Regions from separate parts of the Enterobacter sp. RHBSTW-00175 genome, predicted to be linked through region 1. Evidence: predicted binding sites of a transcription regulator. Region 1 holds the regulator's gene; each other region holds the start of a gene.

Evidence for each region. The regulator CRP, encoded in region 1, controls carbon source genes, mostly activating them, when cyclic AMP is high. The targets are predictions, from matches to a motif close to ATGTGANNNNNNTCACAT.
Region 2: the regulator CRP is predicted to act here: its motif matches at 1,455-1,472, upstream of HV107_RS11640 (YjcB family protein).
Region 3: the regulator CRP is predicted to act here: its motif matches at 2,517-2,534, upstream of rhaS (HTH-type transcriptional activator RhaS).
Region 4: the regulator CRP is predicted to act here: its motif matches at 1,809-1,826, upstream of azuC (stress response protein AzuC).

What each region holds. Positions count from the first base shown of each region.
Region 1 covers NZ_CP055930.1:1,671,253-1,674,938, reverse strand. Annotated here, with positions in the region: gene HV107_RS08005 (YccS/YhfK family putative transporter) at 1-1,674, opposite strand, end outside; gene crp (cAMP-activated global transcriptional regulator CRP) at 1,732-2,364, opposite strand; gene HV107_RS07995 (OsmC family protein) at 2,675-3,079, shown strand; gene HV107_RS07990 (phosphoribulokinase) at 3,146-3,686, opposite strand, start outside.
Region 2 covers NZ_CP055930.1:2,458,159-2,461,844, reverse strand. Annotated here, with positions in the region: gene HV107_RS11645 (sensor domain-containing diguanylate cyclase) at 1-1,049, opposite strand, end outside; gene HV107_RS11640 (YjcB family protein) at 1,531-1,812, shown strand; gene ssb1 (single-stranded DNA-binding protein SSB1) at 1,892-2,416, opposite strand; gene uvrA (excinuclease ABC subunit UvrA) at 2,668-3,686, shown strand, end outside.
Region 3 covers NZ_CP055930.1:2,052,635-2,056,320, forward strand. Annotated here, with positions in the region: gene rhaT (L-rhamnose/proton symporter RhaT) at 1-629, shown strand, start outside; gene rhaR (HTH-type transcriptional activator RhaR) at 630-1,478, opposite strand; gene rhaS (HTH-type transcriptional activator RhaS) at 1,552-2,388, opposite strand; gene rhaB (rhamnulokinase) at 2,690-3,686, shown strand, end outside.
Region 4 covers NZ_CP055930.1:5,369,010-5,372,695, forward strand. Annotated here, with positions in the region: gene HV107_RS25935 (anaerobic C4-dicarboxylate transporter) at 1-1,235, shown strand, start outside; gene HV107_RS25940 (DUF2766 family protein) at 1,315-1,566, opposite strand; gene azuC (stress response protein AzuC) at 1,674-1,757, opposite strand; gene HV107_RS25950 (MFS transporter) at 1,972-3,390, shown strand; gene HV107_RS25955 (RpiB/LacA/LacB family sugar-phosphate isomerase) at 3,463-3,686, opposite strand, start outside.

The sequences.
Region 1 (3,686 bases):
TGAGTTAAACAGGGCGTTATGTGCCTGGTTAACCTTCATGCGCTGATACGCCAGCGGCGAAGGCTGTGGATCATCGCTCAGGATCAGGCGTATCGCCTGTTGATCTGCTTCCAGCGCATCATGGGCGTTCTGGCGCAACAACCCGCTTTGCCACTGGGGCCAGAGCCAGACCAGGCCGCCAAAGGCAATCAGGCAGCCAATCAGGGTGTCGACCAGGCGGGCGAGAATAAACTGTTCGCCATTGAGCGTGAGCAGTTGCAGGGTGTATACCGCAGTGACCGTAAAGCCCACCATCGCCCAGCCATAGTTCTTGCGAATAATCAGGTAGCTCACCATGGTGACAGCCAGCATCCCCAGCAGCGTATAGCCTTCCGGTACGTGAAAGTGCAGCGTCACCCCGGCAATGATAAGCCCCGCGATTGTGCCACCTGCCCGGTGCAGAATGCGCACCCGCGTAGCACCGTAACCGTTCTGCGTAACAAACAGCACGGTCATTAAGATCCAGTACGGTTTCGGTAAGTGCAGCGCGACGCCCATCAGACTGGCGGTGCTAAGCATCACGCTGATACGCGCGGCATTACGCAGCGCGGCAGATTTCAGTGACAGATAGCTTTTCAGGGCTGGCAGCAGCGGCAGACGCTTTTGTTTATCGGCCATCAGGTCACGGGGGTAAAGTGGCCGCTGAGTCCGCAGGACACGGGCGATGCGGCTGAAGTGCCACGCCGCAAATTGGCCCACCGGGTTTTCCGCGTGCTGATGGGCAATTTTCTCCAGCGCCCCCAGCTGTTTGTCCATGTTAAAACGCGTGGGATAGCGGTGATACAGGATATCGTCAGCGAGAATGCGCAGGCGCGCTGCCACGGTTTGGGCGTTCCAGCGGATCACCGCCTCGGCGTGGCTACGTTCGACCAGCTTTTGCACCTCCTGCGGATGATGCAGGCTCACAGAGATATGTTCCTGTAAATCCAGACCGACCTGGAAGATACGCAGCAGTCGCTTATAGTCATGATTTTTATTGGCGGCGAGCATGTGCAACTGCTGATAACACTGGCTAATCAGATCGACGACTTTTTGCTGGCGCGCCAGCAGCGGCGGCAGCGATTTTTCCGGATCCGTATGCTGAGTGAGCAGGGTGTACTTGGCTTCGCAGTAGTCGGCAAGCTGCACGTAGAGCAGGCTGAGCGATTCGCGCAGCGGTTGTTCGCGCCACAGGCGGAACCAGATCCAGTTGAACACGCCGTACCACAGGGTTCCCAGCGCGTAGATGAGTAGCGGCTCCCACACCGGCATATTCCCGGCGAGGCTCAGCGTGAAGATGGCGGCAATCAACGACGCGGGCAGCAACCGGGCATGTAGCGCGCTGATTTCAGCGGTCACGCCAAGCGTCATGGCCAGTACGGTCAGGATCAGGGGAAGCGGAATATCACGGGCAAGCAGCAGTTGTACAGCGAGGCTACAGCCTGCAAACAGACAGCCGCCAATAATCAGGCGCTTGAAGAAACGTTTATGCGGTGTGTCCAGACCTGCAATGTTGCAGCAGGCAGGAACCAGGGAGAACAACAGACCCTGTTGCAGATGGCCCAGCAGCAAACCCACGGCCACAGGAAGGCACAACACCAGCGTTTGTCGCAGTGCGTAGTTAACTTCCGGGTGATAAATTAGCCTGCGCCACATGGGGAGTAGAGACAAAAACGGCGTGACACCTTGCGATGGCACGCCGTTTGACCGGAATTAACGTGTTCCGTAAACCACGATGGTTTTACCGTGGGCGGAGATCAGGTTCTGGTCTTCGAGCATTTTCAGAATACGGCCCACTGTTTCACGGGAGCAACCCACGATCTGACCAATTTCCTGACGGGTAATTTTAATTTGCATTCCGTCCGGGTGGGTCATCGCGTCTGGTTGTTTCGCCAGGTTCAGCAGAGTCTGAGCGATACGGCCCGTTACGTCCAGGAAGGCGAGGTTACCCACTTTCTCAGACGTGACTTGCAGGCGGCGAGCCATCTGCGAAGAAAGACGCATCAGGATGTCAGGGTTAACCTGAATCAGCTGACGGAATTTCTTGTAGGAGATTTCGGCCACTTCACACGCGGTTTTTGCACGAACCCAGGCGCTACGTTCCTGGCCTTCTTCAAACAGGCCCAGTTCACCGATGAAATCGCCCTGGTTCAGATAAGAAAGGATCATTTCTTTCCCTTCCTCATCTTTGATCAGCACTGCCACCGAGCCTTTGACGATGTAATACAACGTTTCCGCTTTTTCACCCTGGTGAATCAGCGTGCTCTTCGATGGGTACTTATGAATGTGGCAATGAGACAAGAACCATTCGAGAGTCGGGTCTGTTTGCGGTTTGCCAAGCACCATGCGCTGTTATCCTCTGTTATAAGCTGTCACCAGAGTCATAAGATGCATCCAGACTCTGGGGTTGCAATCGAATTCTTACCCATACCCTGGGAAGTCGGCTGTCGTAATAGTCGCAGCCAGTAAAGTTTGATGTCCTCTGCATACATGTGTAACGTCAATGTATTACTGTAGCATCCAGAGTGTTTTAGCATAGCTTTTGTCGCGTGTCTCCTGGTGTCTCGCTTCAGCATGATGCAGGTCGCCTTCCGTTGCGAGAAATGTAACGTACGCGTAATCTGTCACCAAAAATGCAACGTTGGAGTTAATGAATATGCAAGCGCGTGTGAAATGGGTTGAAGGTTTAACGTTCCTGGGCGAATCCGCTTCCGGACACCAGATTTTAATGGATGGGAACTCCGGCGATAAAGCACCAAGCCCAATGGAGATGGTGCTGATGGCGGCGGGTGGTTGCAGCGCAATTGACGTGGTGTCGATTTTGCAAAAAGGTCGTCATGACGTGACGGATTGCGAAGTAAAACTCACTTCTGAACGCCGTGAAGAAGCACCACGCCTGTTTACGCACATCAATTTGCATTTTATTGTGACCGGCAAAGAGCTGAAAGACGCTGCGGTATCACGTGCGGTGGATCTTTCTGCGGAGAAATATTGCTCCGTGGCGTTAATGCTGGAGAAAGCGGTAAAAATCACGCATTCGTATGAAGTGATCGAGGCTTAATGCAAGGGGCATCATACGCGTTGATGCCCTCACCCTAACCCTCTCCCACGGGGAGAGGGAAAAGGATCACGCGATCTGCTTCCCTTCCATCAACCGCTGCACCAGCGGTGACATAATCAGTTCCATCGCCAGCCCCATTTTCCCGCCCGGCACTACCAACGTATTCATATGCGAAATGAATGAGCCTTGCAGCATGGCCAGCAGCCAGGGGTAATCAATGCCTTCGAGATTGCGGAAATGAATAACCACAAAGCTTTCGTCCAGCGAGGGAATGCTTTTGGCCGCAAACGGGTTGGAGGTATCTACCGTCGGCACGCGCTGGAAGTTGATGTGGGTGCGTGAGAACTGCGGCGTCAGGAAGTTAATGTAATCTTCCATCGAACGAACAACCGAATCCATCACCGCTTCGCGTGAATGACCGCGCTCGCTGGTATCGCGCGTCAGCTTCTGGATCCACTCCAGGTTCACAATCGGCACAACGCCGACCAACAGGTCCACGTGGCGCGCCACATCATGCTGCGTGGTCACCACGCCGCCATGTAATCCTTCATAAAATAGCACGTCGGTAGGTTCGGGAAGAGGCTGCCAGGGGGTGAATGTCCCTGGT
Region 2 (3,686 bases), 790 kb from region 1:
TCATCGTTGATTTGCTTAAAATAATCCAGGTCGAACATCAGCACACAAAAGTGACTGTCTGCATCCTGTCGCGAATTCGCCGCCAGCGCCGATTTAAGCTGCTGCAAAATCGCTGAACGGTTAAAACAGCCGGTGAGATCGTCAGTGGTGGCCTTAACCGCCAGCTGCTGCTCTGCTTTTTTCCGCTCGGTAATGTCCAGACCAATATTCAGAATCGAGTTGTCGGGTAACAGAATGTTAGACCACAAGATAGTCAGCTGCATCCCATCTCTGCGCAGAGGATGCCACTCATACATGTCTTTAAGGGGGGAAACATGCACAGACTCCCGCACCCGCCGGCGCTCTTCAGGATCAGGATAGAAAAGTACCAACGGATCGGAATGTGCGGCGACCTCCGCCATACTCCAGCCAAACACTTTTTCGCATTCCGCATTCCACAATACACAACGATTGTGTTTGTCGAAGGAGTTCATTAGCACCGGGGCCCGCTCGAACAAGGTTTTATACTGCGTGACAACCCGCTGCATTTCTTGCGCTGTTTTTTCTCGCGCAATAATTTCTTCAAAATAGTCTTTTAGCTTCTCAACCAGTACCACCACGATATTTTTGAGGATAGGGAGAGAATTGAGTCGTTCATCAAACGCTAAAAAGAAATAACCGCTACAGCGCCAGTCGTGTGAAGAGAGTTTGCATAAAACACCGCTTTGTAACTGCGTGTAGCCCGGATGCTGAGGAGGAAAAAGCGTGCGGCCGATATGCTCTTTCCAGTACACCACCCGCCACGATCGGTGATGGCGTTGCAGCGAGGTACTGGCAAGAAAATCAGTCACTTCGAAAGAGTGACAGGTGACGTCACCTGCACACACCACCCGTTGCAATCCGTCATCGTCATCAACGCTGACCCAGGCAAGTGTTGAACCTAAAACCCGGTTAATGGTGTCCAGCATTTCCGATAAAGAGCACTGAGAATTAAGCAGTGGCATAAGCTTAGCCAGTGCGTGCAGCGCCTGCATACTGTCATTAACAATATCGCGTCGTTTTTCTTTCATCATTTGTTCGCAGGTCATTAAATGATAGACCGACCGCAACATATATTCAGATTCAAAAAAACCGTTAATTACTGAATTAAAATTCAGAATAATTAAATAACACTCTGTGTGTAATGAAAATGATACGCAACAGAAAAAAACCAAAAAATTCAAAAACCTGAATTATTAGCTACGAGTACATTTATTTGTCCACTCAAGCATAATCTATAGGGTTTATGCTGTAAACATTATACAACTAATGAAATATTGCAGAGGTTTTGCTATCTCAATGAATTTATTAAAAAGAGCGGGAAAAGCTCATCATTAGCCTGCAAAGATATATTTTCACTTTACGTTCTGAAGCATATCTCGTGTCTATACCTGCCCCTCTTTTCATCTTCCTGATACTGGCGAATAAAACATCAAGTGTGATATAGTTCACACATATCATGTAACTCAAAACACTGTTTCAGTCGTTCGTCTGCTTTTCGAGGATAGGTTTATGGCAACCATTACCACCAGCATGGTTCTCCTGCGCTGGCCGTTGTTCAGTGCGGTATTGATGTTTTTAGCCAGCACGCTGAACATTCAATTTCGTAAATCTGACTACGCTGGCCTTGCAGTGATCAGCACCGTGCTGGGACTGGGCGCAGCATGTTGGTTTGCAACGGGCTTGCTTGGCATCACTCTGCTGGATATCGCAACCATCTGGGAAAATATGAAAGTCGTCATGGTTGAAGCAATGAGCCACACCCCGCCGGACTGGCCGATGGTGATTACCTGACAGAGTAATTCCTGCGGGTGCTGATGAGCACAATAAAAAAACCTCGCATTTGCGAGGTTTTTTTATGCCTGAAAGGAAATCAGAACGGGATATCGTCGTCGAAGTCCATTGGCGGCTCATTAGATGGCGCTGGAGCAGACTGCTGCTGCGGACGAGACTGCGCGCCGCCGCTGAACTGGTTGCCACCCTGTGGCTGCTGAGGCTGACCCCAACCGCCCTGCTGCTGGCCGCCACCTGCTGGTGCGCCACCGCCCTGACGGCCACCCAGCATCTGCATGGTGCCACCAACGTTAACCACGATTTCGGTCGTGTATTTTTCAGCGCCGGACTGATCGGTCCATTTGCGGGTACGCAGCTGGCCTTCGATGTACACCTGAGAACCTTTACGCAGGTACTCACCCGCCACTTCAGCCAGTTTGCCAAACAGCACAACACGGTGCCATTCGGTCTGCTCTTTCATTTCGCCGGTCGCTTTATCACGCCAGGATTCGGAAGTAGCCAGCGTAATGTTGGCAACTGCGCCACCACTCGGCATATAGCGTACTTCCGGGTCCTGGCCCAGATTACCGACGAGAATCACCTTGTTTACGCCTCTGCTGGCCATGTTCGTGTCTCCTGAATACGTTTCTTAATAGTGTAAACGCGAGAGTGTACCATTTCCATACGCCACTTTGATAGTTGCGTAGCATGTTCCAGACTTCTCTCGCGAACTGAACATTGTTACACAGCGAATCAGAAAATGCATTCCAATACTGTATATCCAAACAGGTCAATTTGTGTCATAATTAGCCGTTTCTGACAGCCGGTTGTCCTTCAAACAAACCAGGCAAACAGTGTTCCTACCGGGAAAGGTGAATGGATAAGATCGAAGTTCGGGGCGCCCGCACCCATAATCTCAAAAATATCAACCTCATTATCCCTCGCGACAAACTCATCGTCGTGACCGGGCTTTCGGGGTCTGGCAAATCCTCGCTGGCTTTCGACACTTTATACGCCGAAGGACAGCGTCGTTACGTTGAATCACTCTCAGCCTATGCCCGGCAGTTCCTGTCGTTAATGGAAAAACCGGACGTTGACCACATTGAAGGGTTGTCACCTGCTATCTCTATCGAGCAGAAATCGACTTCACATAACCCGCGTTCAACGGTCGGTACGATTACCGAAATTCATGATTACCTGCGCCTGCTGTTTGCACGCGTTGGTGAGCCGCGCTGCCCGGACCACGATGTACCACTGGCCGCGCAAACCGTGAGCCAGATGGTCGATAACGTGCTGGCGCAGCCGGAAGGTAAACGCCTGATGCTGCTCGCCCCTATCATTAAAGAGCGTAAAGGCGAGCACACCAAAACGCTGGAAAACCTGGCAAGCCAGGGCTACATCCGCGCCCGTATCGACGGAGAAGTGTGTGACCTGTCTGATCCACCGAAGCTGGAATTACAGAAGAAACACACCATCGAAGTGGTGATTGACCGCTTCAAAGTGCGTGAGGATCTGGCAACACGTCTGGCCGAATCGTTTGAAACGGCGCTCGAACTCTCAGGCGGCACCGCCGTGGTGTCCGACATGGACGACCCAAAAGCCGAAGAGCTGCTCTTCTCTGCTAACTTTGCCTGCCCAATTTGCGGCTACAGTATGCGCGAGCTTGAACCACGCCTGTTCTCGTTCAACAACCCGGCGGGCGCATGTCCGACATGCGACGGGCTGGGCGTTCAGCAGTATTTCGATCCAGACCGCGTGATTCAGAACCCGGAGCTGTCGCTGGCTGGCGGCGCTATTCGCGGCTGGGATAAGCGTAACTTCTACTATTTCCAGATGCTCAAGTCGTTAGCAGAGCACTATAAATTCGATGTTGAAGCCCCATGGGGCAGCCTGAA
Region 3 (3,686 bases), 380 kb from region 1:
TGACGCTGCTTGGCGTGCTGGTTGCGGTGATTGGCGTGGCTATCGTGACCCGCGCAGGCCAACTCAAAGAGCGCAAAATGGGCATTAAGGCCGAAGACTTCAACCTGAAGAAAGGTCTGGTGCTGGCGGTGATGTGCGGCATTTTTTCGGCCGGTATGTCCTTTGCGATGAACGCCGCCAAACCGATGCATGAAGCCGCTGCCGCGTTGGGCGTAGACCCGCTGTACGTTGCGCTGCCAAGCTACGTGGTGATTATGGGCGGCGGCGCGCTGGTGAACCTGGGCTTCTGCTTCATTCGTCTGGCAAAAGTGAAGAACTTGTCGGTAAAAGCAGACTTCTCTCTGGCAAAACCGTTGATCATCACCAACGTGCTGCTCTCTGCTCTCGGCGGCCTGATGTGGTATTTGCAGTTCTTCTTCTACGCCTGGGGTCACGCCAGTATTCCGGCGCAGTATGACTACATGAGCTGGATGCTGCACATGAGCTTCTACGTGCTGTGCGGCGGGTTAGTGGGTTTGATCCTGAAGGAGTGGAACAATGCCGGGCGTCGTCCGGTGGGCGTACTGAGCCTGGGCTGCGTGGTGATTATTATCGCCGCCAACATCGTTGGCCTCGGCATGGCGAACTGATTACGCCGCCTTTCGACTGCGATGACGCCACTGAACCGGCGTCATCCCCACCTCGCGGTTAAACACCACCGAAAAGTAGTTACTGTCCTCAAAGCCACAGCGCATCGCCACTTCACTGACCATCAGCTCCGTATGCTGTAGCAGATACTGAGCATGACAGATGCGCAGCTGGCGCAGATAGTGGTTCACCGTCATTCCCGTCTGAGTACGAAACTGCTGGCGCAGCGCGCGCTCGCTGCACTGCTCCTGTTCGCAAAACTTCTCCAGCACGAAGCTCTTGTTCAGGCTGCCCGCAAGGGTGGTAATGAGCTTGTCCAGCAGCGCTTCCTGTTCACTCGCGGAGGGGTTATCGGTGGCGTAGCGATAGCGTTTGAGCGTCATGACCAGCTGTGCGAAAAGCAGTTCCGCCATCGGGTTGGCAAGCGGGTCGGCCTTCTGGCTCTCCTGTTCAAGCAGGGAAATCACCTGGCGCACCTGGGTCATGCCGTTGCTGCTTAAACGCCAGTGCGGCGTGTTGCTGGCATCGTTAAACCCCGGGATATGCGCGGCCCAGTCGACGTTGAGCTTGAGTCTGTCCGGGCAATAAATCACGTTCTGCAACACCAGATCGTTTACCGAGGCGTAGGAGTGTTTGTCTTCGGCGCGGATATAAAACAGGTCACCGCGAGTAATACGGTAAGGCCGGTCGTTGAGAACGTGTAAGCCGTTTCCCCGCCACACCAGCACCAGCTCACAAAACTCATGCGTGTGTTCGGCAAAAACATTTTGCGGATAGCGATCGGCCACCGCAACGGACTGGCCAGCGGAGGCAAAGAAATCATTTTTGCGAAGGATTAACTGAGCAGCCACACCACAACCTCAACGGCGAATAACCTGACATTATTAGCTTTTTTGCGGCAAGAAAACGGTGACTGCCCTCGCGTTACTGGAGTGATGCGTCCTTACCCTGGCGAATATCGCGCGGCGACCAGTTAAATTCCCGGCGAAACAAAGTCGAAAAATGGTTACTGTCGCCGAAACCGCAGCGATAGGCGATATCCGTAACGCTTTCGTCAGTATGGCGCAGCAGGTGGCGCGCTTTGATCAGGCGCAGGCGGTTGAGGTAGCGCTGCGGCGTGAGTCCGGTGTGATGTTTGAGTTGACGATGCAGGGTGCGTAGCGATAACGAGAAATCATCCGCCAGCGTTTCCCAGCGGATATCCTCGGCAAAGTGGTCTTCCAGCCAGGCCATCAGTTGATTCAGCCGCGCGTCGTTATTCTCCAGCCCTTCCACCAGGCTACTGCGGCGCAGCAGTACCAGTAACTGCATAAACAGCAGCTCGCGGGTGGCGATGACATGCGTCTCGTGCCCGTCTTCACTCTTTTCCATCTGATTAACCAGCAGGCGCACCTGTTGCAGCGTGGCCTGATTCACCCGCCAGTGCGACGGATAATGCCCGTCCTTCTCCTGCGGCAGCAGCTGGTTAAGCCCCGAAAGAAACTGAAACGCATCCGGTGACCGGTAAAGCACATTGGTCAGACACAGGTTGTCCGTATGTTCATACAAATGTCTGTCGTGGTCACGCACAAAGCACACCGTACCGCCGCTGATAGTGTACGGCTGGCCATTAAACACGTGGATCCCCGTACCGTGTTCAACAATCACAATTTCATGGAAATCATGATAATGCTCCGGAAATGCAGCCTGTGGGAGCCGTGGTTCAATCGCAACAGGCGAACCTCCCGAAGGAAAAAAATCCACGCTGTGTAGTACGGTCATAGCAGCCCCCACCGATGAGAAATGTTCTCAAAATAGTAATTAAGGCTCTTCAGACTCACCTTAAATTTTCGGCAGCAAACCTCGCAAAAGCTGCCCGTTTTTCAAGAAACAGATGGAAAGATCAGGAAATGCGGCAAGCGTCACATTGCCTGCAAAGCCCGCCATTACTGGAAACTGTGAACTCCCTCACGTTCATCTTTGCTTTCTTGCCAGCCCCGGTTTTCGCCTGTCAGTAACGAGAAGGTGACTTTTTCTTCCCTTTCTTACACTCATCCCCAATGACTTAAAGAGGGACCCGAACATGACATTTCGCCATTGTGTGGCAGTCGATTTAGGCGCATCCAGCGGCCGCGTAATGCTGGCCACGTATGACTGTACCCAGCGCACACTTTCGCTTCGTGAAATGCACCGCTTTGTTAACTGCCTGCAAAAGCAGGATGGTTTTGACACCTGGGATATTGATGGCCTGGAGGCCGAAATCCGCATCGGGCTGACGAAAGTCTGCGATGACGGGATCCGTATCGATAGCATCGGTATTGATACCTGGGGCGTGGATTATGTGCTGCTTGGTCACAACGGCGAGCGCGTTGGCCTGCCTGTTTCGTATCGCGACAGTCGTACCGATGGTGTAATGATGCAGGCCATCGAACAACTCGGCATGGCGAATATCTATGGCCGCTCAGGCATTCAGTTCCTCCCTTTCAATACGCTCTACCAGCTGCGCGCCCTGGTCGACACACAGCCGGAGCTGGTGACGAATGTCGCCCATGCCTTGTTGATCCCGGATTACTTCAGCTACCGCCTGACCGGCAACATGAACTGGGAATACACCAACGCCACCACGACTCAGCTGGTCAACATCAATTCCGATAACTGGGACGAACATCTGCTGAACTGGACGGGCGCATCCGCTTCCTGGTTCGGCACGCCAACCCATCCCGGTAATGTGATCGGTCAGTGGATATGCCCGCAGGGCAATGAAATCCCGGTGGTGGCCGTTGCGAGCCACGATACCGCCAGCGCGGTGATTGCCTCGCCGCTCGCCAGTAAAGACGCAGCCTACCTCTCTTCCGGCACCTGGTCGCTGATGGGCTTTGAGAGCAAAACGCCGTACACCAGCACCGCCGCTCTGGTGGCAAACATCACCAATGAAGGCGGTGCGGAAGGCCGTTATCGGGTGCTGAAAAACATCATGGGTTTGTGGCTGCTTCAGCGCGTGCTGAAAGAGCAAAGCATTACCGACCTGCCGCGCCTCATCGCCGATACCGGAGCACTGGCTGCATGTCGCTTCCTGATTA
Region 4 (3,686 bases), 1.7 Mb from region 1:
TTGTCTTTGGCCTGCAACCGGGTAAACCCCCGGTTGACGTGATGTTGACGATCCTGGCCGTTATTGGCTGTGCGGCTACATTGCAGACGGCAGGCGGCCTGAATGTGATGATGCAATTCGCCGAGCGGCTGTTACGTAAGCACCCGCAGCACATCACCCTCCTTGCCCCCTTTACCACATGGATGTTGACGTTTTTATGCGGGACCGGGCATGTGGTTTACACTATGTTTCCCATCATTGCCGATATCGCGCTGAAAAAAGGCATTCGCCCTGAACGCCCGATGGCGGTGGCCTCTGTGGCCTCGCAAATGGCGATCACCGCGTCCCCAGTGTCCGTGGCGGTGGTTTCTCTGGTGTCGATTCTTGGCGCGCAACACGGTATTGGTCACGCCTGGGGGATCCTCGAAATCCTGGCGGTATCGGTTCCTGCCTCTCTCTTTGGCGTGGCTATCGCGGCACTCTGGAGCCTGCGGCGAGGCAAAGATTTGGCGGATGACGTGGAGTTTCAGGAGAGGATAAAAGACCCTAAACAGCGTGAGTTTATTTATGGCGGCACGGAAACCCTAATGAATCAGCGCTTCCCGAAACAGGCGTACTGGTCCACGTGGATCTTCTTTGCCGGGATTGCCGTGGTCGTGCTGCTGGGGGCGTTGCCAGAGCTGCGGCCAGCCTTCGACGTGAAAGGCAAAATGACAGCTCTTTCGATGAATCTGGTCATCCAGATGATGATGCTCATTGCCGGGGCCGTGATGCTGGTCGCCTGTAAGGTTAATGCGGCAACCATATCAAACGGCGCCGTATTCAAAGCCGGGATGGTCGCGATTTTCTCGGTATTTGGCGTGGCGTGGATGAGCGATACCTTTTTCCAGGCGCACCTTGATGAGCTAAAAATGGCGCTTGAAGGCGTGGTGAAAAGTCATCCCTGGACGTATGCCATTGTACTGTTTCTGGTTTCTAAGCTGGTCAACAGTCAGGCTGCCGCACTCACGGCGGTGGCGCCGATGGGGCTAATGCTGGGTATCGATCCTAAAATGCTGATCGCTTTCTTCCCGGCATCTTACGGATACTTTGTCCTGCCCACCTATCCAAGCGATCTGGCCTGTATCGGCTTTGACCGTTCAGGAACCACGCGTATTGGCCGGTTTATCCTTAACCACAGCTTCATACTGCCGGGTCTGATTGGTGTGAGTTGCGCATGTGCGGCGAGTTATTTGCTGGTGCAGACGTTCTTTTAAGAATCTCTCCGGGCGACAGTCCTGTCGCCCTTCGACGTTTTTCAGAAAAGTGTTTCTAATTTCAAAACATCGGTTTATTTTAGTGGGACTCACCCTGCGGTGTGAATCGTAACTCGATTAGCGCAATGGCTTTCTGGATAGCACGGAGCGTAACCGGGTCTGCCGCAGCAGGATGGCTGGTGAAATCGATGGTTTTCAGTTGGCTGGACATTTTTTCGCGCACTTCAACCGGCGCAATCACGTCCAGCACATCAAGGATTTGTTTGATAACCAACTGACATGCAACGACGTCAGACACCAGTTCCTGATCGGCGCTCAGGTTTTGAGACATAGGCTTTCTCCTTATTTAAAGGTAGCCATAGTAACAAAACGTAGCCCCTTTCATCTCCCTCTCGTCGTTTACAGGCATAAAAAAACCTGCCGAAGCAGGTTTTTCCATCAGAACATAGCACCCGGTGGTACGTCTTTAAATGTATTGCAGTAGTTAGCCCACATGCTTTTCAGGATTTTGCGCAGTTTCATTGTGATGCTCCGGTAATTTGTTATGCAGGTGTTATTGTCAATGCGCTTATAATATGACCATCGTCACATAAATCAATATTTTCGTGACCTCCATCACAATTGTAAATCCACCAGTGCTACCAGTTTGTTAAGAAAAATCGCGGTAAATCCGTAAGTTACGCACCTATAAATTCCAGTAAATTTTTATAATTTTTTTTGATACGGCAGGAAGAAAATGAGTGAAAACATAACCGGCAAAGAGAGTCGGGGCTTGTCGCCTGCGGCGCTGTTGGTTGCCGGTGCTTTCTTTATGGAGTTTCTTGACGGTACGGTTATCGCCACGGCACTGCCGGACATGGCAAAAAGTTTCGGCGTACAGGCGGTTGACCTTAATATTGGTATCAGTGCATATCTGATTACGCTTGCCGTGCTGATCCCCGCCAGCGGCTGGATTGCCGACCGCTTCGGCGCTCGCAAGGTATTCGCCCTTGCACTGGCTATCTTCACCCTGGCATCGGTATTTTGCGGCCTCTCGACTACGGTGGATCAGTTCGTTGCCATGCGCGTGCTTCAGGGGATGGGAGGTGCGCTGATGGTGCCCGTCGGCCGCCTGGCCGTTTTACGCACCACACCGAAACACCAGCTTATTACCGCTATCGCCACGCTGACCTGGCCTGCGCTGGTTGCCCCGATTATCGGCCCGCCGCTCGGCGGTTTTATTACCAGCTACGCCGACTGGCGCTGGATCTTTTTCATCAATGTCCCACTGGGTATCGCCGCTATTATTCTGGCGCTGAAGATCATTCCCGACCTTCATGAAGATGCCCGTCGGCCTTTTGATTTACCGGGTTTTGTCGCCACAACGGTGGCTATGGTAAGCCTGGTGTACGCGATGGAATCCATGGGTGGTCAACACATGCAGGAGGGGCTGACGCTGCTGCTGTTAGCCATCGGCTCCGCCGCCCTGACGTTCGCCCTGCGCCATTTCCAGCGCGCGCAGTGGCCGATGATCAGCCTGGACGCAATGCAGGTGCCGACCTTTCGGGTCACGATGTACGGTGGCTCGCTATTTCGTGCATCAATAAGTGCCGTGCCTTTCCTGTTGCCGCTGATGTTCCAGGTCGGGTTTGGCATGGATGCGTTTCATTCCGGCCTGCTGGTGCTGGCAGTATTTGTCGGGAATCTGACGATTAAACCCGCAACCACACCACTCATCCGCCGTTTAGGGTTTAAACGCCTGTTACTGATTAATGGCGCATTAAACGTGCTGGCGCTGCTGGCCTGTGCGTTTCTTACCCCGCACACGCCGGTCTGGCTGATTATGCTGATCCTCTATCTGGGCGGGGTGTTCCGCTCGATTCAGTTTACGGCCGTGAGTACGCTGGCTTTTGCCGATATTCCGTCGGCTCAGATGAGCTACGCTAACACCCTTTTTTCCACTGCCACGCAGCTTGCCGTTGGGCTGGGCATTACGCTTGGTGCAATTGGTATCCGTATTGGCGAAAAAGTCAGTGATGCCATCGGGATGACGGCGATACCCGGCATCAGCTTCAGGCTGGCATTTGTGGTTATCGCGATCATTTGCCTGGTGGGGATGTTTGATACATTACGCCTGACCAAAGATGCAGGCAGCGCAGTGTCGGTGAAGAAATAAAAAAGCCCGATATTGCTTATCGGGCCTGTGATACGCACTGTTTATCGGCCGGATCATCCGGCCGACACGGGATTAGCCAACAATCCCGCGAACAAAGGCTTCAATCTCTTTGTCCTGGCAGTTTTCGAAGAAGCACTGCTGGAAACGCTGGCCGGATACGGCGGTTTTCACCAGCTCAGGATCGATAGCGCGCAGAGTATCAAGATAATTTTCTTTCACCACCGCCGCTTTCACCTGGTTCAGGATCCCGGCGTTACGCACCTGTGGCTCTTTACGCTCTGGTGGGTAGCCTTCAC